Regions from separate parts of the Vibrio sp. SCP2 genome, predicted to be linked through region 2. Evidence: predicted binding sites of a transcription regulator. Region 2 holds the regulator's gene; the other holds the start of a gene.
The links. Region 2 encodes PurR, which represses purine synthesis genes. Its sites were predicted from a motif close to TNANGNAAACGTTTNCNTNA; they were not measured.
Positions count from the first base shown of each region.

Region 1: the regulator PurR is predicted to act here: its motif matches at 2,280-2,299, upstream of AC5O63_RS07275 (formate--tetrahydrofolate ligase).

Region 1 is NZ_JCAFVV010000001.1:1,519,411-1,524,183, reverse strand. Features, by position in the region: gene AC5O63_RS07285 (fatty acid cis/trans isomerase) at 1-1,934, shown strand, start outside; gene AC5O63_RS07280 (hypothetical protein) at 1,974-2,162, shown strand; gene AC5O63_RS07275 (formate--tetrahydrofolate ligase) at 2,328-4,076, shown strand; gene AC5O63_RS07270 (DUF294 nucleotidyltransferase-like domain-containing protein) at 4,218-4,773, shown strand, end outside.
Region 2 is NZ_JCAFVV010000003.1:406,878-411,650, reverse strand. Features, by position in the region: gene AC5O63_RS13005 (TVP38/TMEM64 family protein) at 1-198, opposite strand, end outside; gene AC5O63_RS13000 (TfoX/Sxy family DNA transformation protein) at 349-939, opposite strand; cyclic di-GMP riboswitch class I at 1,073-1,159, opposite strand; gene purR (HTH-type transcriptional repressor PurR) at 1,304-2,311, opposite strand; gene torD (molecular chaperone TorD) at 2,523-3,170, opposite strand; gene torR (two-component system response regulator TorR) at 3,408-4,121, shown strand; gene elyC (envelope biogenesis factor ElyC) at 4,221-4,773, opposite strand, start outside.

The sequences.
Region 1 (4,773 bases), on a different contig from region 2:
CTCGCATGCTGATGCAAAAAGAGGCTCACCCGCTGCCAGATCAAACTCAACTCGAAGGGTTCGATTTTTCAATTGACCGCTCTCAAGTTTGTCCGACGATTGAAGAATATGACCAGTACTTACAGGACTACCCGACTTGGGGTATGCCTTATGGGATGCCAAACCTCGCTTCCAACGAATACTCCACGCTGATCAGTTGGCTACAAGATGGTGCGATAATGAATCAGCCGCTGCCTTTAACGCCAGCGCAAGCACAGCTAGTGAGCGAATACGAAACACTGCTCAACAAAAGTTCTCGTAAGGTTCAGCTTACTTCTCGTTACATCTACGAACATCTGTTTTTGTCGCACTTATACTTTTCCGACTTAAACGAACAGCAGCCACGCTTCTTTACCTTAGTGCGCTCTGCGACTCCACCAGGCCAACCTGTGAAGCGCATTGCGACTCGCCGACCGTATGATGATCCGGGCGTTTCTCGCGTTTATTACCGATTGATTCCAGAGCAAGGCACCATTGTTGATAAAACTCATATGCCATTTGCCTTGAATGAACAGCGAATCAATGATTGGAAAGAGTGGTTTATCGACGCGGATTATGATGTTGCGAAGCTACCTGGCTATACCCCAGATATCGCCGCAAACCCGATGACGGCGTTTATTGATATACCGGTTAAAGCGCGCTTCAAGTTTATGCTCGACAATTCCCAGAACACGATCAATGCCTTCATCAAAGGACCAGTGTGTCGTGGGCAATTGGCGCTAAATGTCATCAATGACCGCTTCTGGGTGTTCTTCCTCGACCCAGACAAAGCAGATATTCCTGAAGTGAACGAGTTTTATCGCGCGCAAGCAGACAACTTAAAACTGCCTGGTGAGCTTGAAAGCAATACCTTGCCCGTGACGAACTGGGTATCTTATTCAAGGCAGCAAGCGCGTTATTTACAAGCAAAGTCTGACTTTATCAATCAGTGGTTTGAAGGCGGTAAGCATCTTACCACCGATGTCATTTGGACGGGAGAAGGAACCAATCAGAACGCTGCCCTTACAGTATTCAGGCACTTTGATAGCGCTTCTGTTGTTCAGGGCTTAGTCGGCACTCCCCCAAAAACCGCTTGGGTACTGGACTATGCTCTCATCGAGCGTATCCACTATTTACTAGTGGCTGGGTTCGATGTGTACGGCAACTTCGGCCATCAGTTAATGACGCGAATGTTTATGGATTTCTTGCGCCTAGAAGGCGAAAGTAACTTCGTTGCCCTACTGCCTAGAGAGATGCGCCATAAAGAGCACTCAAGTTGGTACAAAGACCAAAGTGCTCAGCTTAGTGACTTCTTACAACGTAACGTTAAGCCGTTTGATCAACCTACACAAGTGCCGTATCAGACAGACGATCCAAAAGCTGAGCTATACGATATTTTGCAGACTCAACTTGCTCCTGTTTTAACTAACCGCTTCAAGATCGAGCAAACGGGAATGAAGCAGGAAAATGAGCAACTGCTACGTAGTATAGATAGCATCAAAGGCAAAGGGCTTATCTATCTACCTCAGATAATGATGTTAATGATTGAGTCTGATAGTGGTAAAGATCAGCTCTACACCTTGCTGCACAACAATGCTCATACCAACATTTCCAGTCTATTTGATGAAGAGAGTAACCGCGATCCAGCCAATGATGACCTTACTTTGGTTCGTGGAGTGATCGGCAGCTACCCTGCTGCGTATCTATCCCTTAAAGAACAGCAAGTGCCAAAACTGGTCGAAATGTTGAAAAATATTTCGAGCGAAGAAGATTACGTTAAGCTGTTGGATACCTTTGCAATTCGTCGTAGTTCAGACCAATTCTGGCCGTTTAGCGACAGAATTCATGCATGGTATCAAGAGGATCAACCTATCGAATTTGGCCTACTTGACTACAATAGATTTGAGAATAGGTAGAACCGTTCAACTGCGCATGACACGCTCAGGGAGGTGACTATGGGTATCAATGACAGCATTAGAGCTTTAGAACAACAAATTTATGTTGCCTGCTCAGAAGGTGATTACGACACCGTACAGATGCTCGAACATCAACTTGATAGCCTTAGGAACAAGGCAGAACATCCATTTGATGATGATCCTTATGCTCCTGAAGGGAAAATAATCCCTGAAGATGACTGGTACTAACGAAAACGCCCCATCGTAATTTACATGGGGCTTTCTTTTGCCCATCGCCCATGACACACGTATAATCCACTCTCCTACAATCAGAGCTTTACAAAGCAAATTTAATCGCTATTATTTGCACGCAAACGATTGCCTCACTTTTTATGTGTCTATTTTGAGGGTTTTATGCTGTCTGATATTGAGATCTGTCGCGAGACAAAACTACACCCAATTTCTCAAGTTGCTGAGCGTGCTGGTTTGCATGCCAACGAATTCCATAGCCAAGGAAAGCACAAGGCTAAAGTAAGTTTACACAGCCTCAAACGTCTGCAGGAAAACTCAACTGGCAAGCTTATTCTGGTTACCGCGATTACGCCAACGCCACTCGGCGAAGGCAAAACAGTGACGACGATTGGTCTGTCTCAGGGCATTGCCAAACTCAAACGTTCAGTCATGGCATGTATACGCCAACCTTCAATGGGCCCTGTATTTGGTGTCAAAGGTGGCGCTGCAGGCGGTGGTTACTCTCAGGTGGCTCCAATGGAAGAGCTAAACCTGCACCTTACAGGCGATATTCATGCGGTTACCGCAGCGCACAACTTAGCCGCAGCGGCCATAGATGCGCGTATCTATCACGAGCAACGTCAAGGCTGTAAAGACTTTGAACAGCGCAGTGGTTTGACTGCCCTCAAAATTGACCCTCAGCGCGTTGTCTGGAAACGTGTCATGGACCACAACGACCGAGCGCTACGTATGGTTACTGTCGGTCAAAATGAAGCCAATAAAACGATTAATGGCTTCGAACGCCAAGATGGATTTGATATCTCAGCCGCTTCTGAGCTTATGGCGATTCTTGCTCTTGCTTCTGATTTAAAAGACCTTCGCGCACGCATTGGCCGTATTGTTGTCGCTTACGATATCGAAGGCAAACCTATCACCACGGAAGATTTGCAGGTCGCTGGTGCCATGGCCGTCAGCATGAAAGAAGCGATTGAGCCAACCTTAATGCAAACCTTAGAAGGCGTTCCAACGCTTATCCACGCAGGGCCGTTTGCTAATATTGCTCATGGTAACTCATCAATAATCGCTGACAACATCGCGACAAAACTGTGCGATTACACTGTGACTGAAGGTGGCTTTGGTTCAGATATGGGGTTTGAGAAGGCGTGTAATATCAAAGCTCAAATGTCAGATAAATCACCCGATTGTGCAGTGATAGTGGCTACACTACGCGGCCTCAAAGCGAACTCTGGGCACTACGACCTAAAACCAGGCCAAGCGATACCTGAGTCGCTATTTGAAAATGACGAAAATGCCCTCGTTGCTGGATTCGGAAACTTAAAATGGCATATTAACAACGTCAACAAGTACGGTGTGCCTGCGGTCGTTGCGATCAACCGTTTTCCGCAAGACAGTGACCAAGAACTTCAAGCACTAAAAGCTATGATTGAAGCGTTGCCAAATGATGTCGAAGTCGCTATCAGTGAAGGCTTTGCTAAAGGTGGTGACGGCACAGTAGAGTTAGCAGAGAAAGTCATCGCACAGTGTAACAAAACGGCTCACTTCAAACCTCTGTACCAATTTAGCCAAACAACCGAAGAAAAACTGATGGCTGTTGCTGAAGCAGGTTATGGCGCTTGTGGGGTTACATTGAGCTACCAAGCAAGAAAACAACTTGATGAGTTAAAACAGCACGGTTTTGATGACTTAGCGGTATGCCTTGCGAAAACGCCACTGTCTATTTCTACCAACGGTAGTATAAAAGGCGCGCCTTCTGGCTTTGATGTTCCAATCCGCGAACTGAGACTGTGTGCGGGTGCGGGCTTTGTTTATGCGCTTTGTGGCAACGTAATGACGATGCCGGGCTTACCAGAGAAGCCTGCGTTTATGAATCTCGATCTCGATGACGAAGGCAATATTATTGGCTTAAGCTAACCGCGATTGACCAACGAATTCTCGAAGAGGCTAAGTGATTAAAACTTAGCCTTTTTTCTTTAGCGCCATCTCGACAAGTCATGCAGTCCACCACAAGATCATGTACCATTGAAACATTACTCGAACAGACCGGATGTTTTCATGGAAGCAGAGTTATTGGAAATTAAAAATTTCCTATCCCAACACCCACCTTTTGACGAACTCGAAGACGATGTACTCAACTATGTCACCAAACACGTTGAGATTTCTTACTACCGTGAAGATACGCCTATCATCCACTTCGGCGATGAGATCCACGATCTCTATATGGTACGAAGCGGTGTGGTTGAAGTTTATCGACGCAAAGGCGAACTCTACAACCGTCTTGATGAAGGATCCTTGTTTGGTCAGATGGGGCTGCTCACAAACAACAAAGTGCGTTTCCCAGCCAAAGCGATAAAAGATACTCTGCTCTACTGTATCCCTGAGGCGGTCTTCCAAGAACTCTACGACGAGCATGAAACCTTCGCTGATTTCGTTGAGGTAGAAGATACCGCGCGTTTGCGTCAAACCGTCTCTAATAGCAGTGAACAAAACGACCTGACGACGTCCAAAGTAAGAACCCTACTCACCAGTGAAGCGCCAACGATTCCAATGTCTGAAGCGATTCAGAACGCGGCAATCAAAATGGCGGAAGAAAATGTTTCTTCACTATTGA
Region 2 (4,773 bases):
AGGAATAGAGAAAGCGGTGATGGCAACATAGGCGATAAAATAGCTAGCAGCTGCAATAGTAAAGTTGTCAGCGATAAATGCTGCAAGCTCTGCTTGTTGGGCTTTAGCGTTTTCTAGCGTGAGATACTGGCCAAAATTAACGCCAAGCAAAACAATCAAAGCGACGAAAACAATTCCTAGGATGATCTTTTTATTCATGTTGAGCAGCTCCATTTAATTTCATGGATATCAAATATTAGTGTTACTAGACAAGACAGGGAAAGCAAGCGACAAATTTCAAACTGCAGATAAAAAGCAATAAAAAAAGTCAGCACTAAGGCTGACTTCTTCTACATATATTGTATTGGATTAGCTGACTTGCGTTAACAGCTCCTGACGTCGGCTTTGTGGGATTACCGACCAGTGTGTGCCTTTAATTGCGCCTTCTAAAGCCCAGAGAAGTTCGATGTTGACATCGGCAGAGTGTGTGGACTGTATAGCCTTAAAAGCGTGTACGGCACCCACTTCTTCTAGGTTTTCAACCGTGTCTATACCTGCTTTCTTGAGCATACGCTCAGTCGCTAACCTTAAGTTCGGCAGATCCTTCAAACGGTTCGGCTTCGCTTGCGATTGGGTTTGCTTCTCTTGGTTTGCTGCTTTTAAAGCGACAGTCGCAATCTTTAACGTTTTACCTGCGTCTGCTGCCCAGTCATCACAAAGCGCAAAATACTTCGTCACTACGGGAAAGCCGCGTTTTTTGTATACGTAAGGTTCTAGCCCTTGAGATTTAAACTGTTTAGCGAGAGCCGCGTCCGCGCGTACGTGAAGCTTATCGTTGACGACAAGTGCGAACATAGTGTCATCAGCAAAAATGCCAAAGCCACCAAACATTGAGCGAGACTTGATATGTCCTAGCTGCTCAAATAAACGCATTGAGTCTTTTAGTATTGGTTTATCCATGCTGTGTTTTCTCGGTGTATAAGTATACGCCACCAATGCAGGTCCGAGAGATTAGCAAAATTATGCAGAGACATTGTCAGTAAGGTGTCATACGAGTGCAAGTAAAAGCGGTATGACAGTTTGCATATTCGCCATCGGCAACCCCGCTACCAGACAATAAATTGTTTAAGGCCGGAGGCTTTGCGTCCCATCCTTTCGGAATGGTTTGCCCTGTTCGTGGCATTAATCGAACACTTTAAGAATAAATAAATTCTGCGCAGAACATCACGTTTGTATAGGATAAATGTGACATTGGTTCAATAAATAGAGGAGAGATATACGCTTAGCCAATAGTACGGCTACTAGCTAAGCGTCTGACTTAAGGTTATTTATTTAGATTACGAACGGTATTACGCTCAACAATCTCTGGGTGCATCTCAAACACGCGTTTTTCGTGCTCTTTGTCTTTAATTCGCTCAAGAAGAATTTCAAAGGCATTCTTACCAACACGACGTTTGGGTTGGTGAACCGTTGTAAGTGGCGGAGAGAAGTACTCGGCCAGTTCAATATTATCGTAGCCGATTACTGAGATATCTTGAGGTATTTGAATGCCTTTCTGTTGTAGACGGCTCATTAAACCAAGTGCCATGGTGTCATTAAAACAGAACACGGCTGTTGGCTTTTTATCCATTGCAACAATTTTATCTGCCGCCAATACCGCTGTATCACATTCGAAGTTACCTTCAAGAATCCAATCTTCATTTACCGGTAGTTCCGCTTCGGCCATGGCACGCTTAAAGCCACTAATACGCTCAACACATGCTGCTTTTTCGAAGTGACCACTTAAACAAGCGATGTCAGTGTGACCACGTTCAATTAGGTATTTGGTTGCTAAGTAGCCGCCTTCTTCTGAGTTATCGATGATCTTATCTGCTTGAGAACTTTCTGGGCCCCAATCCATAACTACTTTTGGAATATCTTTGTGGCGATCAAGCATTTCGCTCAGCTCTTCGGTCAGGTCTGAACACATCACTAAGATGCCATCTACGCGCTTTTCAGCCAGCATGCGAATGTAGTCGCGTTGTTTTTCATAGATGCCGCCTGTATTACACAGAATCAAGGTGTAACCTTGGCGGTAACAGTAGCTTTCTACGCCGTCGATAACTTCTGAGAAAAATAGGTTCGTCGATTGCGTCACTAACATACCGATTGTACGAGTAGTGTTGCACTTAAGACTACGAGCAACTGCACTCGGTGCATAATTAAGCTCGGTTACCGCTTCCATCACTTTTTCTTGTGTCGCTTCGGCAACAAAGCGTGTTTTGTTAATCACGTGAGACACAGTGGTTGTTGAAACACCAGCAAGGCGAGCAACGTCTTTAATAGTGGCCATAAATTTTGTCCTGTCGATGACTGCCACGAGAATATATTCAGTTTAGAATAAGTTGGCAGAAAGTATCAGAAACACAAAAACCGCTCTTATTTAGCGGTTTGTATTTGAATAGTTCATTTTTATCGTTTGCGGTCACGATTTTAGACCGCAATCCGACTTAGGGCAAACACATTTCTTCGAACTGACCTGTGTCAGTTCACATTGTCAGACTCTATTCACCAATTAAGTATGTGCAATCTAACTCTAAGAATGCCACTGTGAGAGAAGCGATCGCCGAGTAAAAACCGAACTCATCGAGTGTTTGACACTTAGCTGAAAACTTAGGGGTCCAACTTAGAAGGTGCTGACGAATGAAGCCCTCTTGCTCGATCAGTGCTTCTTCAATATGACGCTCTTGCTCAAGCTCATTAGAGCGAATGATGAGGTTGCCGAGAAAATCCAGCTCAATGGCAATATGGTCAGCAGGTTCATTTAAGCCTTCATCGACAGCAACACCATGCTCTAGCATTAACGCTTCCATCTCTTTCGCTGGTTTGTCGTTAAGCAGGCCAGTCTCTCCAATGTACATTGAAGCGTAAGGTAGTGCAGAGTCGCGGTCAGACTTCAAAAATAGATCACAAAAATCAGCAGCAAGCTCTAGTTGTGCATCTTCGCGATCGATTAAGCGATTAAGTGCATCAATGACACGATCAATCGACGGTTTAAGAGCGGCATTCTCGCCAAGGCCAGTAAGGAAAGAGCGGATTTGAGCTGAATGGTACTGCTCAAGGTTCTCTTCAGTTAACTCTTTGGCGTAAAGGCTTGAAAGCCACCAATAGATTTCCGCACGTTTCTCGTTGAATGCTTTGATTTCTTGCATTAGGTATCACTCCCAAAATAACTACCTATTAGTGTAACTAATAAAAATGAATAGCGGTAATGGCTTACGTGACAATAAAAGATGAATTATGAGCATTTATTAACAAAGGCGGCGGTTTTGTCTTGAATCAATAAAAAATCATCTTTCTCGTTTTTAAAGTGATAAATACTAGAAATGTTACTATTTATGAATAGAATAAATGATAGAACTATTCCCAATGCAAATTAAGTGGTGCAGATGAGTTATCACGTACTAGTAGTAGAAGACGACGTAGTGACTCGCAGTAAGCTCGTTGGCTACTTTCAGAATGAAGGTTACCAAGTCAGCGAAGCAGAAAGCGGCGAGCAGATGCGAGACATGCTACAAAGCAACGCGATTGATTTGGTGATGTTGGATATTAATCTACCCGGTGAAGATGGATTAATGCTAACTCGCGAACTTCGCAGTCAATCAGACATTGGAATTATCCTGGTAACAGGACGCACGGACTGCATCGACAAAATCGTTGGTCTCGAAATGGGTGCCGATGACTATGTCACTAAACCTTTTGAATTACGCGAGCTATTGGTTCGAGTCAAGAATTTACTGTGGCGAATTTCCGCTGCACGTAACTCGTCGGGCTCTGACAGCGCAGCGAAGCAAGATGATAATGTTGTTCGCTTTGGTGAGTGGACGTTTGACGTTCAGCGCCGTGCACTGAGTCGTAACGGTGAGCCGGTTAAGCTGACTAAAGCAGAATATGAACTGCTTGTGGCTTTATCCTCTTATCCAAATCAGGTTCTCAGCCGCGAACGTATCTTAAACATGATCAGCCACCGTGTTGATGCGCCAAACGATCGCACCATCGATGTCTTGATTCGTCGCATGCGAGCAAAAATGGAATTCGATCCAAAGAATCCACAAATCTTTGTTACCGTTCATGGCGAAGGCTATATGTTTGCCGGTGACTAAGGTCAATAGACCCTAACACCAAGCTAACAGACATAAAAATACCGAGGCTTGCCTCGGTATTTTTCTATCTAGATTTCTTATTCTGATTGGTATCAAAAATCAAACTTTACTTTCAGCGGCTTGCAGCGCTTGCTCTTCATAATCTGACGCCCAATTCCTAAGCGTTTGCCAAATTTGACCTAAGGTTTCGTGCCAATAACGCTCGGTTTGCTCCAAGTACACCGCTTTAGGCGTGTATTTAGCCCATGCTTGCGTAACTTTATCATGCGCAAGGTAATTGGTCGGTGCAGGGTACGGCTTTAATCCTGCAGAGTAGAATTCATTCAGAGCACGCTCCATATGACTTGCTGAAGTCACCACAACCAGCTTTTTGGTATTAACGAATGCTGCCGCTTGTCTCGCTTCTTCCCAAGTATCTTTGGCGGTTTCTAACAGAATAATGTCAGATTTCGAGACGCCAAGGGCGAGAGCCACTTTCGCCATCATACGGGCATTGCTCACTTCAGAGCCGCCCGCATAGCCAGATAAAATCAATTTAGACCCAGGGTAAATACGCATGATGCGAATACCTTCGGCAAGGCGCATCAAACCGGTTCGGCTTAATTCAGAAGTGGGTGGGATCTTATCGTCTACGACATGACCACTGCCGAGC